2 linked regions of the Maricaulis maris MCS10 genome follow. The protein of the gene in region 2 interacts with the protein of the main gene of each other region in a pairwise test. Links are inferred from orthologs where the notes say so. Each region holds a gene or a part of one and is shown on either strand. Other genes may lie near its edges. The genes, in order: MMAR10_RS11805 and grxD.

The links.
Region 1: the proteins of grxD (region 2) and MMAR10_RS11805 interact in binary tests that used the Escherichia coli proteins (3 or more experiments, as listed by UniProt). The link is inferred for Maricaulis maris MCS10 from one-to-one orthologs.

What each region holds. Positions count from the first base shown.
Region 1 is NC_008347.1:2,480,457-2,492,009, forward strand. What follows is about bases 1-2,783. They hold MMAR10_RS11805 (BolA family protein), read right to left. Parts: upstream 1,636-2,783; coding sequence 1,366-1,635; downstream 1-1,365. Other genes in these bases: MMAR10_RS11795 (HlyC/CorC family transporter), read left to right, coding at 1-491; MMAR10_RS11800 (DUF3313 family protein), read right to left, coding at 525-1,313; MMAR10_RS11810 (J domain-containing protein), read left to right, coding at 1,701-2,315; MMAR10_RS11815 (hypothetical protein), read left to right, coding at 2,388-2,783. In the rest of the region: more of MMAR10_RS11815, read left to right, coding at 2,784-2,807; cobaltochelatase subunit CobS, read left to right, coding at 2,937-3,923; MMAR10_RS11825 (copper-binding protein), read right to left, coding at 3,920-4,270; MMAR10_RS11830 (multicopper oxidase family protein), read right to left, coding at 4,267-5,646; MMAR10_RS11835 (TolC family protein), read right to left, coding at 5,646-7,007; MMAR10_RS11840 (metal-sensitive transcriptional regulator), read left to right, coding at 7,048-7,344; MMAR10_RS11845 (NAD(P)/FAD-dependent oxidoreductase), read right to left, coding at 7,332-8,276; MMAR10_RS11850 (flagellin), read right to left, coding at 8,343-9,191; cobaltochelatase subunit CobT, read left to right, coding at 9,378-11,276; MMAR10_RS11860 (esterase-like activity of phytase family protein), read left to right, coding at 11,410-11,553. UniProt on the Escherichia coli protein: Transcriptional regulator that plays an important role in general stress response. Has many effects on cell morphology, cell growth and cell division. Acts by regulating the transcription of many genes, including dacA (PBP-5), dacC (PBP-6), ampC and mreB.
Region 2 is NC_008347.1:1,117,743-1,122,351, forward strand. Bases 1-2,785 are described here. They hold grxD (Grx4 family monothiol glutaredoxin), read right to left. Parts: upstream 1,667-2,785; coding sequence 1,334-1,666; downstream 1-1,333. Other genes in these bases: MMAR10_RS05295 (alpha,alpha-trehalose-phosphate synthase (UDP-forming)), read right to left, coding at 1-1,192; MMAR10_RS16070 (aldo/keto reductase), read right to left, coding at 1,699-2,526; MMAR10_RS05310 (BolA family protein), read right to left, coding at 2,526-2,759. In the rest of the region: MMAR10_RS05315 (YHS domain-containing (seleno)protein), read left to right, coding at 2,929-3,432; MMAR10_RS05320 (M20/M25/M40 family metallo-hydrolase), read left to right, coding at 3,511-4,470; MMAR10_RS16075 (PEMT/PEM2 family methyltransferase), read left to right, coding at 4,550-4,609. UniProt on the Escherichia coli protein: Monothiol glutaredoxin involved in the biogenesis of iron-sulfur clusters.

The sequences.
Region 1 (11,553 bases), 1.4 Mb from region 2 along the record:
GCAATGCCTCTGTCATTGATATCGACGCCTTGCGGCGGGACGCCTGGTTCGTGCCGGAAACCACCGAGGTCCTCGACCAGCTCAACGCTTTCCGCGAGAAGCGCGAGCACTTCGCCCTGGTGGTCGACGAGTACGGCGCCTTGATGGGCCTCGTGACGCTGGAGGACATCCTCGAGGAAATCGTCGGCGCGATCGAAGACGAGCATGACGTGGCGGTGGAAGGCATCCAGCCTGACGGCGACGGCGTCTGGCTGGTCGATGGCGACCTGCCGATCCGCGATCTCAACCGGGCGCTTGATTGGGAATTGCCGGACGAAGAGGCCGTTACCATTGCCGGCCTGGTGATCCATGAGGCCCAGACCATACCGGAACGCGGTCAGGTTTTCGGCTTCCACGGCGCCCGTTTTGAAGTCGTCGAACGCCGCCGCAACCAGATCACCAAGCTAAGGGTCTCGGTGAGCCCGGATGATGTTGTGGTGAATGGCAGCTAGGCTGATCCGCCCGCATGAGTAGACGGGCGCAGATCAGGACCCGTCAGCAGCCTCGCCCGCGATCAGGTCTCGGTAGGCATCACAGGTTCCGCGCGGCGTTTCAGCCCTGTCGGTCTCGTTGTCGGCGCGGGCCTCCTCGACGAGATCACCCAGGGCGTCGGCGAAGACACTCGACAGGTCCATCACGTCGGCCAGGTCCGAGAACGCGTCGGGACCATCGAGAATCGTCGTTACGCCGCCACCTGATGCCAGGTGGTTTTGTGAGGCCCACCGGATCGCCGCAACCTGCTGACCATTGCGGTCCAGGATCTCGGCCTCCATCCCCAATGCCCCGATGCCCAACGGGACGCGCGGATTGAGCGGCCCCGGAACGGCAACGCCTATCAGGCGCGACAGTCCGGTCGTCGCCACATTATTGCGTCGCAGTCCCTGGATCGACGCACTGACCTCACCGTCGACCTCGTCGCCGGACGGATCGGCCACGGGACGGATATCAAAACCGGCCCGGGCCAGGCGCTGACACAAATCCCGTGACAGCTGGCGGCGGACATCATCGAGCCGAGCCGGTGTGATGTCCGGGTCGATATCAGCACCGACCGCGAGCGCGACCGGTGGGAGATAGAGTCGTTCCATACGGGCCAGGGCCGGCCGGTCGGCATATTCCTCAACCGCGAGCAGGCGGCGCTCGCCAGCGATCAGCTGTTCGGAGGATGACAGCGAGGATGGCGCGTCAAAGCGGGTCGAACAGGCTGAGATCGCGACCGCGAGACCAATCGGCACGAAGACCTGTCGGGCAATGCGGCCCAGGCAAACAATGTTCATGTCATCCCCTGAACCAGACGCAAAAGGTCCCGAAATCGGGAGCGTCCTGTCATTATTCGCTGGTACCCCGCGCCCGGATCACCAGTGCGTGCACCGGGCCGGCCAATTCCTCGGCCAGCGCCTCGTTGACCAGGCGGTGACAGGCAACCCGAGACAGGCCGTCAAAGCGGCTGGCGACGATATCAACCGTGAAATGGCTCTCGCCACCCGGCCGGGCGCCAGCATGACCTGCATGCAGATGACTATCATCAGTGACCGTCAAGGCACTGGGTGTGAACGCTTTTTGCAGCTTGGTCTCGATCCGGACTGCAACATCAACCATTTTCACACCTCTTTGTTCACCGGCTTCATTGCCGCTTTACAGACGCATGACCATAATTGGGGATCATGTCGGAAGCTTACAATTACAAACCGCGGTTCAAAGACATCCGCATCAAGCCGCCCAAGGACCAGCCGGCGCCGGAAGAGCGTGTCTGCGAATGGCCGGGCTGCAAGAAGCATGGCAATAGTCGGGCTCCCAAGGCCAATGACCGGCTGAATGATTTCTACTGGTTCTGCCAGAGCCACGCTTCGGAATACAACAAGTCGTGGAATTTCTTCGAGGGCATGAGCGAGAACGCGGCCCAGTCCTTCCGCGAGAGCGCCGCCTATGGTCACCGTCCGACCTGGGGCTGGAAGAACACCCATTCCGCCTCGGCGAAGGCCGCCAGGGCCAGTCGCGATTTTGCCGACGGCTTCAATGATCCCTACGGCATGTTCGGAGACCGCAAGGACCCTCACAAGGAAGCGCCGCGCGAAAAATCCATGGGTCGGCTGCAGACGAAGGCCCTGGAGACCATGTCCCTGGAACCCGATGTCGATCCGTCAACCGTGCGCAAGCGCTATGCCGAGCTGGTCAAGCAATTGCACCCGGACGCGAATGGCGGCGACCGCTCCAGCGAGGAGCAGCTGGGCCGGGTCATCGCCTCCTACCAGATCCTCAAAAGCGCCGGGATGGCCTAACGCCGCACGCCAAACACCTTCTTTGCCTTCCCGGGCGATTTTGGGTCCGTACAGCAATGAGTTTTACTGCCAATGTCTGACAATTCCGGACCAGGCTTGCCGATCCGGTGGCTGTCCATCGGTCTCGCCGGCCTCCCCCTGCTCTACATGATGCTCTGGTTGATGATGATCGTCGGCACGTTTTCCGGACTGTGGCATCCACAGATCGGCAATCTCGATGTCGGCACGGCCATCCGGCGGTCCGCCCCCAGCGAGATCATGGGATTCGCTGCCATGAGCCTGGCCTGGCTGGCCGGCATGACCGGTGTGGCCTTGCAGCGCAGGCTGGGCTTGCACCTGATGATCGCAGGCAGCCTTATCCACATCATCGTCTGGCTGAAAATCACCGATGGCCAGTATTATTCCGGGCAGTTCGGGATGATTGTCATCCTGCTGGAAATGCTGGCGATCACCCTCACCCACTTCGCCACACGGGGCCGCCGACTGATCTAAATCGTATGCAGTCCCCGGCATTGACTTGAAGCCGCGTCAGGCGTGCGATACCTCCGGTACGTCACCTCCCACGCGCCGCAGCCCCGTCGCTGACAAGAACAGGCGCGTCCAGCCATAAAGACCGGTCCGATGAGCGATAGTTTCCCCCTTTCCGTGCCTGATGCCAAAGCCGACTGCCAGGCCCTGTTCGGCTTTGATCCCGGCTTTGAGGTGGCGATGTTCTCGACACCGGACGAACACACGCCGATCCTCGATCCGGACTATGTCTTCGACCCCGCGACGACGCGCGCCATCCTGTCCGGCTTCGCCTTCAATCGCCGGGTTATGATCCAGGGCTATCACGGCACCGGCAAGTCGACCCATATCGAACAGGTCGCCGCGCGCCTCAACTGGCCGATGGTCCGGGTCAATCTGGACAGTCATGTCAGCCGTATCGACATGGTCGGCAAGGACGCCATCGTGGTGAAAGATGGCAAGCAGATCACCGAATTCCAGGAAGGCATCCTGCCCTGGGCCCTGCAGCGCCCGGTCGCCCTTCTGTTCGACGAGTACGACGCCGGCCGTCCGGACGTGATGTTCGTGATCCAGCGGGTGCTGGAAGCCTCGGGCTCGCTGACCCTGCTGGACCAGACCAAGGTCATCCGGCCGCACCCGTCCTTCCGCCTGTTCGCGACCACCAATACGATCGGCCTCGGCGATACGACCGGCCTCTATCACGGCACCCAGCAGATCAACCAGGGCCAGATGGACCGCTGGTCGATTGTCGCCACGCTGAACTATCTGCCGCGCGAGACCGAGAACGCCATCGTGCTGGCCAAGATGAAGTCACTGGCCGGCTCGGACGAGGGCCGCAAACAGGTCGAGGACATGGTCAAGGTTGCCGACCTCACCCGCGAAGCCTTCATCAATGGTGATATCTCCACCGTGATGAGCCCGCGCACCGTGCTGACCTGGGCCGAGAACCAGGAAATCTTCGGCGATCTCGGCATGGCCTTCCGCCTCACCTTCCTGAACAAGTGCGACGAGCTGGAACGCCCGGTCATCGCGGAGATGTATCAGCGGGTGTTTGGTGTGGATCTGCCGGAGGCGCCGGTGAAGAGTGTGAGCGCGGCCTAACCCGCGCTCTCGTCCACCTCCGCCGCGATCACCACCAATTCGCCGTCACGGCGCGTCACCGTGACCATCAGCGCGGCTCCCGGCTGGAACAGCGCGATATCCACGCCATCATCGATCGCAAACGGCATGACCATGGCGCCCATGCCCAGTTCCGGCATGGCTTCATGGCGCAGGAGCGTGGTGCGGGCCTCTGTGTCGACCGTGCGCACATCGGCGGAAACGATTGATTGCGCCATCGCTTCGGCATCGGCCATGGCGTGACCGCCATGATGATCGTGGTTGCCATGATGATCGCTGGCAGTGGTGGCGGTGGCGAGCAGGAGGCTGGTGGCGAGAAGGGTGATCATGGGTGATGTCCTTGATGCGGGTTCGAGGAGGCGGGCGCCTCCGAAGCAGTCGTGTCTATGCCGTCGCGGCTGAGTTCATCGGCGCTGGCCGGGCGGGCCTCGCCTTCCGGATTATCATACCAGCCCGGATCGCCATCGCCGGTCAGGCGGTCGCGGACCTTCAAAATGGTGAACATGCCGCCCATGGTGATGTAGTCGCGCGGGCCCGGGGCGCCGACCATGGGCAGGGAGTTTTCCGGCACCGGCATATGGCCCATCTCGATATGCTGGCCCATCTCGCCCATCCCGTCCTGACCCATCGTCATATAGGTCGGCAGGAGGGCGCCGACGGCGCGGTCGATACGGCGGGCATTGACGCCGGTGAGATTGGGAACGCCATGGCCCATCTGGTTCATGACGTGATGGGTCATGTGGCAATGCATGGCCCAGTCGCCGGGATTGTCGGCGACGAAGTCGACTGTCCGCGTCGACCCGGTCGGGACCAGCACGGTGGTGTCGGGATGGCGCGCCGAGACCGGGATCACGCCGCCATCGGTCTCGGTGATGGTGAAGGCATAGCCGTGCAGATGGATCGGGTGGTGATCCATGGCTGAGAGATTGCCGAAGCGGATCCGCACCCGTTCGCCACGCTGGGCGACCAGGGGTGAGGTGCCCGGATAACAGCGCGCATTCATGGTCAGGATGTTGAAATCGCCCATCGCATTGGGATCGGGCCGCTCGGCCCCGGGATGCAGCACCCATTCCGACAGCATGATGGCATAATCGCGATCCGGGCGCGGTCCCGTCGGCTGGCGCGGATGGACCACGATCATCCCCATCATGCCCAGCGCCATCTGGGTCATCTCGTCATGATGCGAGTGGTACATGAAGGTCCCGTGCTGGCGGAAGGTCCACTCATAGACGAAGGTCTCGCCGGGATGGATGGCGCGCTGGTTGAGACCGCCCACCCCGTCCATGCCCGAGGGCAGGATGACGCCATGCCAGTGCACGGTCGTCGGTGCGGGCAGGCGATTGGTGACATAGACCCGCACCCGGTCGCCCTCGACTGCCTCGATGGTCGGGCCATGGGTGCGGCCATTATAGCCCCAGGTTTTCGCGTTGAGGCCGGGCGCGAAACTGTGCTCGACCTCTTCGGGAATGAGGTGAAAGACCTTCACCCCGTCGACAATCCGGTAAGGCAAGGTCGCCCCGTCCGGTGTAACCACGGGCGTGTAATCGCGGCCCGGCCGTCCCGGTGAATAAGACCGGTCATGCGATACCGAGGCGCTGTGGGCCCGCGGCGCAACCGGCTGGGCCGAGGCCGAACCGGTGGCGAGACCCGTCGCGGCAAGGCCGGCAGACCCGGCCAGCAAGGCATCGCGTCTGGAAATACCCATCAATGGCCTCCCTCGCCCCGGGTCGGGGCTGTGTCACCGCTATCGCTGGCTGCGACCATCGCGGGCGAGCCACCGGCGCGGATCTGGTCGAGCGCGATCCGCCCCCGGTGCCAATCGGCCAGCGCCTCGACATAGGCCTGACCGGTCCGGCTGCGCATCTGCACAGCGGCCATCAGATCAAAGACGCTGACCTGCATGGCATTATACTGGCGCATCGTCGCATCCATCAGACGCTCACTGGTCGGCAGGGCGTCATCTTCAATATGGGTGACACGCCGTTGCGCCAACATCGCCATGGCCTCGGCCGCCTCCAAGGCATTGCGGATCTCATAGGCCAGGGCGGCGTGTTGATGAATGGCCTGTTCCGTCCGCAGTTGTGCGGCTGTGCGACGGGCCGAGCCGGTATCGAAGATCGGCAGGGCAAATTCCAGCATCCAGCCGCGGGACCAGTCACCATCCTCGCGCTCGAAGACGCCGCCCAGCTCGACATGTTCGAGAAGGCTGGCCCAGTTCTCCAGCCCCGCCTCTCCGGCGGCCGCTTCGACACTGGCGCGAGCAGCGGCCAGGGGCAGGCTTGCGCTCAGTGCGGCCTGTGTATCAATCGCCGCAAGCGGAGCCGGTCTCGGCTCCAGCCGCACGGGCAGTTGGTCTGCTGAAACGGGAACACCCAGCTGACGGCCCAGGGCGAGCCGGGCCTGCAGGGCAGCGTGCTCCGCCTCCAGATAGTCCAGCTCGGCCTGCTGGGCGAAGATTCGTTCACGCTCCAGTTCGAGCGCCGGGGAATTGCCCGCCGCACGGATTTCCTCAGCCACAACGAGGCTTGCCGCTGCGGCATCGCGGATGCGCTGCTGAAGGTCCAGACGCTGACGGGCGGCGACGGCATCGACCCAGGCGCGGCGAGTGTCGGCAACGAAGTCCAGGGCCGCCAATACGGTCTCGGCCTGCCGGGCCTCATAGCGATCCTGCGCCGCCGCAGCTCGCCAGGGCGTGGCAGCAATGCCCAGCAGGGAGGCGCGCAGATCCACATCCCAGACGCGGCCATGGCCATCACCCGGCAAGGTCATGACCTCGACCAGCGGATTGACCGGGCGCGATGCCATCACCTGGTCGACCCGGGCCAGGCCGGCCTCGTTCAGGCGCGCCAGGAGACGGTGATTATTGGCCAGCGCCAGACTGACCGCCATGTCTTCGCTGACCGTCCCTTCCTCGCGCGGCAGGACCGTGTCGGCGACCGGCCCGCTCCGTTCGGCGAGGCTGGACATCACATTGGCCTGCACGGCAGCCGGATCGACCGTTGCGCAGGCGGAAACCGCAAGAAGGATTGCCAGGACGGGCAGGGCATTGAAGCGCGTTCGTTTCATACGCTTGCGCTACCATACCCCCCGGGGGTATACAAGTTCGATGTCTGAGACCCAAATACCGCTCACGCCCGCCCGGCAAAAATCCCTGACCCGCCTGAAGCGCGTGGAAGGTCAGGTGCGCGGTATTGGCCGCATGCTGGAAGAGGACCGCTATTGCATCGACGTGCTCACGCAATTGTCAGCCGTCAAATCGGCCCTGGCGGCAGTCGAAGGCGAAATCCTGCGTGATCATGCCGGCCATTGCGTCGCCCATGCCATCGAAAGCGGCGATACCGACGCTCAAAGAGCGAAGATGGACGAACTTATAGGCCTGCTGGCCAAGCACTATCGGCTCTGAGTTTTCAGCATCCGCCCGGCGAGTGCCCGGCCGGACAGATAGGCCGCCTCGACACGAGGCCCGAGACACCAGTCGCCGGCCAGACCGATACCGGCCTCGCCATCCCAAAGACAGGGCGCCTCGAGTGCCTTGAGGACGCGCGCATGACGCCAGCGGTGGACCTGACTCGACCGAATCTCCGGCAGGGCACCGGCCCAGGATTCGAAAGCGCTACAGAGCAAACCGTGAACGGTTTCCGGATCCTCCTCGAGATGGGTGTCGCTCCAGCCCGGACCGGCCTGGATGACCCAGTTCTCGCCCTCACCTGACCGGCCCGGCTTGGTCGAGTCGCAGGCGATCCACGCACAGGGCCCATCCGAGGCGCGATAGACGCGCGGTGCCTGTTCGAGCGGTTCAGCCAGCGAGAGCATCAAGGTCCAGCAAGGCGCGTAACGCACGGCGTCGAGCCGGTCAGCCAGCGGCGTGACACCGGAAAGCAAGGTCTTGGCCTGGGGAGCGGGAATGGCGACTGCGAGCCGGTCTGCCTGAAACATCTCACCATTCTCGCAGGCCACCAGCCAGCCCTCACCGTCTTGCCCCACCGTCTCAACCCGACAGGGATTGCGAATCTCCAGCCCCTCGGCCAATGGCGCGACCAGCTTGCTCATTCCCGGCGCGCCGACCCACCAGGTCTGCTCCATTCCCAATTGTTCCCAGGGCGCAGCCAATCCCGTCGCCGCAGCCTGATCGAGCCAGGCAGCGAAGCCGGCATCGCGGGCGGTGACATATTGGGCGCCATGGTCGAAAGGTCCGTATTCCGTCCGCCGGGTGGCCAGACGGCCGCCCAGGCCGCGCGCCTTGTCGAGCACAATGACATTCTCGCCGGAATCCGCTAGATGCCGGGCGCAGGCCAGGCCGGCCATGCCGGCTCCGATTACGATGCTTGATGTCACGCTGAACCCCGCGCCTGCTTGCAAGCCCAATTAGGGCGCTACGCCGGAGACGGCAAGCAGCCTGCCTTACTGGAAGAAGTTCAGGATCACGCGCGGCGAGCGATTGGCGATTTCCAGCGCCTGGATGCCCAGCTGTTCCCGCACTTGAAGCGCCTGCAATTTTGCGCTCTCGCGGCCAAGGTCTGCATCGACCAGATTGCCGATCCCGGCGCTGGTCACGTCCATCTGTTTGACCAGCAGGGTTTTCTGGATTTCCAGAGACCGCAGACCGACACCCAATCGGGAGACAGCCGATGTCACATCGACCAGCGAAGCCTCGAACGCAACGACGTCAGCGCTGGTTGGCTGGGTCGCGACAATCGCGTTATCGCTCTGCGGCAGGTTGGCTGCCAGTCCGGCGTCGAAAATTCCGCCACCATCGGTCAGGTCCTCGGCGGCGATGGTCATGGTGCTGCTTGGGTCCTTGCCGATCAGGACCGACAGGTCCCCGCCACCACTTTCCAGCAGGTTGAGATCATTGAAACTGGCATTCTCGGCCAGACGCGTCGCCTGATTGCCCAATTCGATGAAGTCGGTCATCAGGCTGCGCCAGCTCTGCTCATCCAGCGTGGTGTCGGTCGCGGCAACGAGCTTGGACTGCATTTCGACCATCAAATCGGAAATGCCTTCGGCGGCAGCGAGCGCGGTCTCGACCACGCCGGTGCCCAGATCAATGGATGTGAGGGCGCTCTGCCGGGACTCATTGTCCGAGCGCATGACCTGGGCCGTCGCCCAGACCGTGCCATTATCGCTGGCACTGCCCACTTTGAGCCCCGTCGCGATCCGGTCGTGCACTTTGGCACTTTCCGATTGCAGCATGCTCATATGCTGCAGCGCGGAGTTCACTGAGGCCATGGAATGGACCGAAAAGGTCATTCGTCGACTCTCACCACCATCTGGTCGGCCCGGCTTGGCATTTTTGCCTATACGGGACCTCGCTCCAGTTTTCCACGATTGGGTTAGCGAGACGTTTACGCCAGCGGTTGGGTGATGGCGCGGGCGACTGGAAAAGGTTGATCAGAACGGCTCGATTTCCACGCCCGATCCGCTAGGTTTACCGGTATGAGTCAGCCCCCTGCCGATCCCGACGCTTTCAAGCGCGCCCTGTCCATCACCACCCGCGCCATTGCCGGCGACCGGGACCTCGACGTTCGCTTTGGCGGCGAGATTGCCGGCCTGTCAGGCGGCCGGATGGTTCTGCCCAATCCGGGGACCGAACCGTCGGTCGAAGCCGCTGCTGCCGTGCGCGGACGCGCCGACGCGCTGGCCTTGCGCCTGGCCCATCACGATGAAGCCGCCCACGCCCGCATCCTGCCGCCTGGTGCCACGGCGCGAGCCATCTTCCACGCCGCCGAACAGGCCCGGGTCGAGGGCCTCGGTGCCCGTGACATGCGCGGGATGGCCGGCAATCTGGACGCCGCCCTTGCCATACGCTGCAAGCAGAAAGGCTGGCAGCGGGTCGAGGACCGGCAGGCTGCACCCATGGAGGAAGCCCTCGCCCTTCTGGTCCGCGAACGCATCACCGGGCAACCCTCACCGAAAGAAGCCGACGGGCTGATGAATTTATGGCGCGACCAGATGGAGGCTGTCGCCGGCCTCTCACTCGACGCGCTCGCCGAAAACGCCGACGACCAGACCGCCTTCGCCGACCTGTTGCGGACCGTCATCCACGATCTCGACCTTTCGGACGAGCTGGGCGGCGATCCCGAACAGTCCGAAAATCCTGATGACGAGGATGAAGGCGTCGATCGCGAGGAACGCACCGGCGACGATGCCGAGGGCGATGACCAGCAGGGCGACCAGCCCGATACCCCGGACGCGGCTGGAACAGCCGGCGATGAGGAAGAAATCAACGCCGATACGGACGATGCCGATACCCGCATCGATGCCATGGACGATGAAGGCTCGGCCCAGACCGCGATGCGGCCGAACTGGCAGCCGTCAGGCGATGACAATGCCAAGTCCTACAAGGTCTTCACCCGCGAGTTCGACGAGGTCATCCAGGCCTCCGACCTGTGTGACAGCGAAGAGCTGGAGCGCTTGCGCAAATATCTCGACAATACGCTCAAAGGCCTCGACCAGGTCGTTGGCCGCCTCGCCAATCGCCTGCAACGCCGCCTGATGGCACAGCAGGAACGGGCCTGGAAATTCGACCTCGAGGAAGGCGTGCTCGATGGCTCGCGGCTCGCCCGTGTGATCGCCGATCCGACCCTGCCGCTCTCCTACAAGCAGGAGAGCGATACCGAGTTTCGCGATACCATCGTCACCCTGGTGCTGGACAATTCCGGCTCGATGCGCGGCCGTCCGATCATGGTCGCGGCGGCATGCGCCGACATCCTCGCCCGCACGCTGGAACGCTGCGGCGTGAAGACCGAAATCCTCGGCTTCACCACCAAGGCCTGGAAGGGCGGGCGCTCGAAGGAGAAATGGCTGGCCGACGGCAAGCCGCCGCATCCGGGCCGGCTCAATGATCTGCGCCATATCATCTACAAGGCCGCCGATACGCCCTGGCGCCGCGCCCGGGTCAATCTCGGCCTGATGATGCGCGAAGGCCTGCTCAAGGAAAACATCGATGGCGAGGCCCTGCAATGGGCCTGGAAGCGCATGGCCGCCCGCCCTGAACAACGCCGCATCATGATGGTGATCTCCGACGGCGCCCCGGTCGATGACGGCACCCAGTCGGCCAATTCCGCCGGCTATCTGGAACGCCATCTGCGCGAAACCATCGCCATGATCGAGACCCGTTCGGAAGTCGAGCTGCTCGCCATCGGCATCGGCCATGACGTCACCCGCTGGTATCGCCGCGCGGTGACCATCAATGATGTCGAGCAACTCGGCGGCGCCATGACCGACCAGCTGGCGGCGCTGTTCGACGAGGATGGTGGCGGCAAAGCCGGCTTCTCCAGCGGCAAGCCGGGTCTCAACCGGGTCGATTTCTCGTCGATTGCCGGGCGAGTCTAGGGGGCTGGTCCGTCCCGCCGCACCGGTCTAGACAGGCCCTATCCTCGTAGCTGCGAACAAGGCCGGCCCCATGCGCTCTTTGCTTCTCCCCCTACTCCCGCTGTGTCTGGCGGCCTGCTCGCCCGATGTGGAGATGACCCAAGCCGGCAGTCAGGCCGTTCCGCTCTATGAGCAATCACCGGATCGGACGGATCTGGACCGGCTGAGCTATCTGGGCGGGGTCGTGCTGAACCATCCGGATGACCGCTTCGGCGGTTTCTCGGCCCTTACGCTTTCG
Region 2 (4,609 bases):
CTTCTTGCATCTGCTCGGCCGCACCGGCGAATTGCGACAGGACCAGCACGCCCGGATCGCTTTCATCCTGGGCCATGACGAATTCCTTGGCGACCAGGTTCATGCCGTCCCGCAAGGGGGTGACCAGTCCGACCCGGGCAATCCGGAACAGGCCGGCCAGTTCCTCGCGGGAATAGGACCGGGCGAGATAGCGCAGCGGGATCCAGTCCAGATCGCCATGATCGCCATTGATCCGTCCGGCCAGCTGGTCGAGTTCCAGTCGCAGCTCCTGATATTCCTCGACCTTCGACCGGGATGGCGGTGCGATCTGGGTCACCGAGACCTTGCCATGCAGATCGGGATGATCGTCGAAAAACTGTCCGACCGCCTCAAAGCGTTGCGGCAGCCCCTTGGAATAGTCCATCCGGTCGACACCGACCACCAGCTCGCGTCCGCCCAGGAAGCGGCTGATGCGTTCGGCGGCCCGGTCGGCGACCGGCGAGTGTGCCGCTTCGACGAACCCGGCCGGATCAATCCCGATCGGATAGGCCGCGATGCGGGTTGTGGTGCCGAAAACGCTTATGCGACCATCCTCATGCGCTTCGCCACCGCACTGATCGACCAGGTAGCGCTCGAAATTGGCCCGATCACGTTCGGACTGGAAGCCGATCACGCTGTAGGCGCACAGGGCCCGCGCAATCCAGTGGTGTTCCGGAATGGCGCTGAACATTTCCGGCGGCGGAAAGGGAATATGCAGGAAAAAACCGGTCGGCCCTTCCCAGCCTGCATGACGCAGGGCGTCGCCCATCAACAGAAAATGATAATCGTGCACCCACACAGTGTCGGTGGGAACGAGACGGTCAGCGACCATGTTGGCCAGGCGTTGATTGACCGCGGAATAGACCTTGAAGGCTTCGCTGTCGAAGCTGGCCAGGTCGAGCCGATAATGGAAGACCGGCCAGATCACCCGGTTGGCGTAGGTCAGGTAATAGCTTTCATGTTCGTCATGGGTGAGGTCGGTCAGGACGAACTCGACACCCTCATCGCGATAGACGCTGGTGCCCCGCGGGATCTCGTCGACCAGTTCGCCGCTCCAGCCGAACCAGCATCCGCCGGTCGCCTTGAGGGATTCCCATACCGCGACCGCGAGGCCGCCGGCGCGGGCCTTCGGGTCGGCGGCGGTTCGATTCGAGATCGCGATCAGACGGCCCATCACCACTCCTAGCTACAGGGTGGGTGTCCCATGGGGCATGCCGGGTGGGCAAGGCGGTGGTCGGGCTCGCCGGTCAGCTGGCTGAAATTGCCCGTTTGACGAGCCTGAATGCCTCGAAACGGACAGGTGCAGGGGCGGAGATCACGCGTCGGCGAGGACGCCCTTGTCCTTGAAATAGGCCTGCAGCTCACCGGTCTCGAACATTTCCTTGATGATGTCGCAGCCGCCGACAAACTCGCCCTTCACATAGAGTTGGGGAATGGTCGGCCAGTTCGAGAATTCCTTGATGCCCTGACGGATACCATCATCCTCCAGTACATTGACGCTTTCGAAATTGACCTGGAGATGGTCCAGCACGCGCGCTACCACAGAGGAGAAACCGCATTGCGGGAAGACCGGTGTGCCTTTCATGAAAAGCACGACCTCATTGCCGTCGATGGTCGACTTGATGCTGTCATGGGCAGTGGCGGACATGGCGGAACTCCTCGAATGATCCTGATCGATAGCTAAGACGTCGTTGCACCCGCTTCAAGAGCGCCCACCAGTTCGGCGTTCGCGGTGAGGTGGGCCGAGCGTGTGGTCAGGCAGATGACGCTGTCGGCAAAGGGTTGGGACAAGGACCAGGCCAGGCCGGCCGCGGCTGGCATGCCGGCCGACGCAGTCGCATCGCCGCGCAGTCGCCGCCTGATCTGGCGGGCAAGATACCACAGGTCGCTGCGAGAGCGGGGTGCGCCTGCCGGCCGGGCTGTTCCGGCCATGGTCTCGATGCCGATGACCGACAGGCCATTGGCACGGGCCCGGGTCAGGCGCTGGCGTTCATCTTCGGACAGGCTGTCATTGACCGGCGCCATGAGCGCGTCGAACACGCCCAGCTCGATCGCGCGGTCCAGCTCGTCACCGCGACCGCACACGCCGATATGGCGGATCATGCCGCGTTCGGTGAAGGCCTGGAGCCGGCGGATCAGCTTGTCCGTCATCTCATCCGGTGCCGGCCCGTGCAAAAGCAGCAGATCGACATGGTCACGCTGCAGGCGCTTGAGCGAATCCCGCAGCGACATCTCCACAGCGCCGGCGGAAAAGTCGCGCCGCCCGCCTGAATGAATACCTGCCTTGGTGGCGACGAAGGCCTTGTTGCGAGGCAGCTGTTTCAAGGCTGTGCCGAGGCGTTGCTCGGCTTCGCCATTGCCATAGGCCGGGCCGGTATCGAACAGGGTCACGCCCAGATCGACAGCTTGATGGATCAGCCGCGAGGTGGCTTTCCGGCTGGCCCCCAGACCGGCATGCGGACCGGTGACGCCGAACCCCAGGCGCGAGAAGGCGTCAGCCTCGATCATCAATCGGGTGTCCGTGTTTCCAGCGCGAGCGCGTGCAACTCCCCGCCCATCTTGTCGCCGAGTGCCGCATAGACCATCTGGTGCTGGGCGACGCGCAGCTTGCCGCGAAAACTTTCGGAGACCACCAAGGCCTGCCAGTGATCATTGTCACCAGCGAGGTCGGTCATGGTGATGTCAGCGTCCGGGATTCCGGCCTTGATGAGGGCGATGATGTCGTCGGCGGGCATGGGCATGGCGGATCCTCGGCTTCCAGTCGGGCGGGCAGGCTGTGGCGGCTTCACATTCACTCACGACCGGCCAGCGACAGCGTGACCGGATGTGTCGTCCCGTGCACTATCGCGCCGCACCACCGCAGCCCATATGTGCGCCAAGCTAGTCGTGACCGCTGCAAGGGAAAAGACCATGACCGCCATCTTCGCTGCCAAAACCCGCCTCTGGCCCGCCCGGGTCTTCGCCGGTCTCCTCCTGGTGACCCTTGGCTTCGCCAGTCGTGCCGAGGCCGGGGACCAGTATCTTGACCGTGATGACCGGCCTGTCGGTGGCTATGATGTGGTCAGCTACCACACCGGCGACCAGCCCCTGCAAGGGCTCGACACGATCACGGCCGAGTATAACGCGGTGAGATGGTATTTCGCGACCGAGGCCAATCGTGACCTGTTTGTTGCCAATCCGGTTCGCTATGCGCCGGCTTATGACGGTCATTGCGCCTATGCGCTGGCCAATGACCGCAAGGTCCGTACCGACCCCCTGGCCTACAGAGTGGTGGACGGCGTGCTGTACATGAACTTCTCGCCCTCGATCCAGACGCGGTGGGAGCAGGACATTCCCGGCTATCTTGAACAATCCGAGGCCAACTGGCCGGACCTTGAGCCGGAACCGGCTGCCCGGCCCGGCGGCTGGTTCTGATCATTACGGATATTTTTGTGGGGTGCGATGTTCCAGCGTGGCAGACTCCCGGCTGTCTGATCAAACCGGGGATATTCCATGCGCGCCATTCTGGCTTCTTCCATCCTTTCCTTGAGCCTGTTTTCAACCGCCTGCGTGGCCATCCAGCCAGACGGGGAGAGCGGCGACTGGTCTTTGAACCGCGAGCAATTGCTCAGCGATCTGAGCGTTCTGGCGGCCGATGACATGGAGGGCCGGGCGGTCGGTACTGACGGCAATGCCCGGGCGCGCGCCTACATCATCGACCGGCTTGAAGCCATGGGTGTCGAGCCGGTCGGCGACAGCTATGAGCACGGTTTCAGTTTCGAAATGCCGCGGACCCGCGACAAGGTCGACGGGACCAATATCCTCGCCCGGATTGAGGGTGTCAGCGACAGCGCCCGCACCATGGTCGTGTCTGCCCATTTTGATCATGAGGGCATGCGTGGCGAGCAGATCTGGAATGGTGCCGATGACAATGCCTCCGGCGTCGCCTCTGTTCTCGCCGTCGCCGAAATGTTCATGGCGGAGCCGCCCGAGCACGACGTCATTTTTGCCTTTGTCGATGCCGAGGAAAACGGCCTCCAGGGCGCGCGGGCCTTTGTCGCTGCCCCGCCCATCCCGGTCGAGAACATCACCTTCAATCTCAACATGGACATGGTTGCCATGTCGACGGACCGCATCCTGTGGGCTGTCGGGACGTATCACTATCCCTATCTGACGCCGATCGTCGAAGACGTGGCCTCTCGCGCCACCGTCTCCATGCCGATGGGCTATGACGAGCCGACCGAAGAGCCAGGTGGCGACTGGACCAATCTGACCGATAGCGGAGCCTTCCACGCCGCCGGCATTCCCTTCATCTATCTGGGCGTCGACTTCCACCCGCACTATCACCAGCCGACCGACACCTATGAGAACATGACGCTGGACTTCTTCCAGGACGCCAGCGAGGCGATCGCGGATTTCGCCCGTCAGTCGGACGCACAGCTGGACATGATCGGCGAGGCTTCGGGGCGGTAAAGAAAACGCTTGAAGCTCTAGTGGCTAGAGAGATTAGGCTTTCCGGCAGGTATTGGATCTGGTCGGAAAGTCTTCACTCATGTCACTGCTCGCAATCGTGCTCTGCGTCTACATCCTGTTCAACGCCATCCTCGCCATC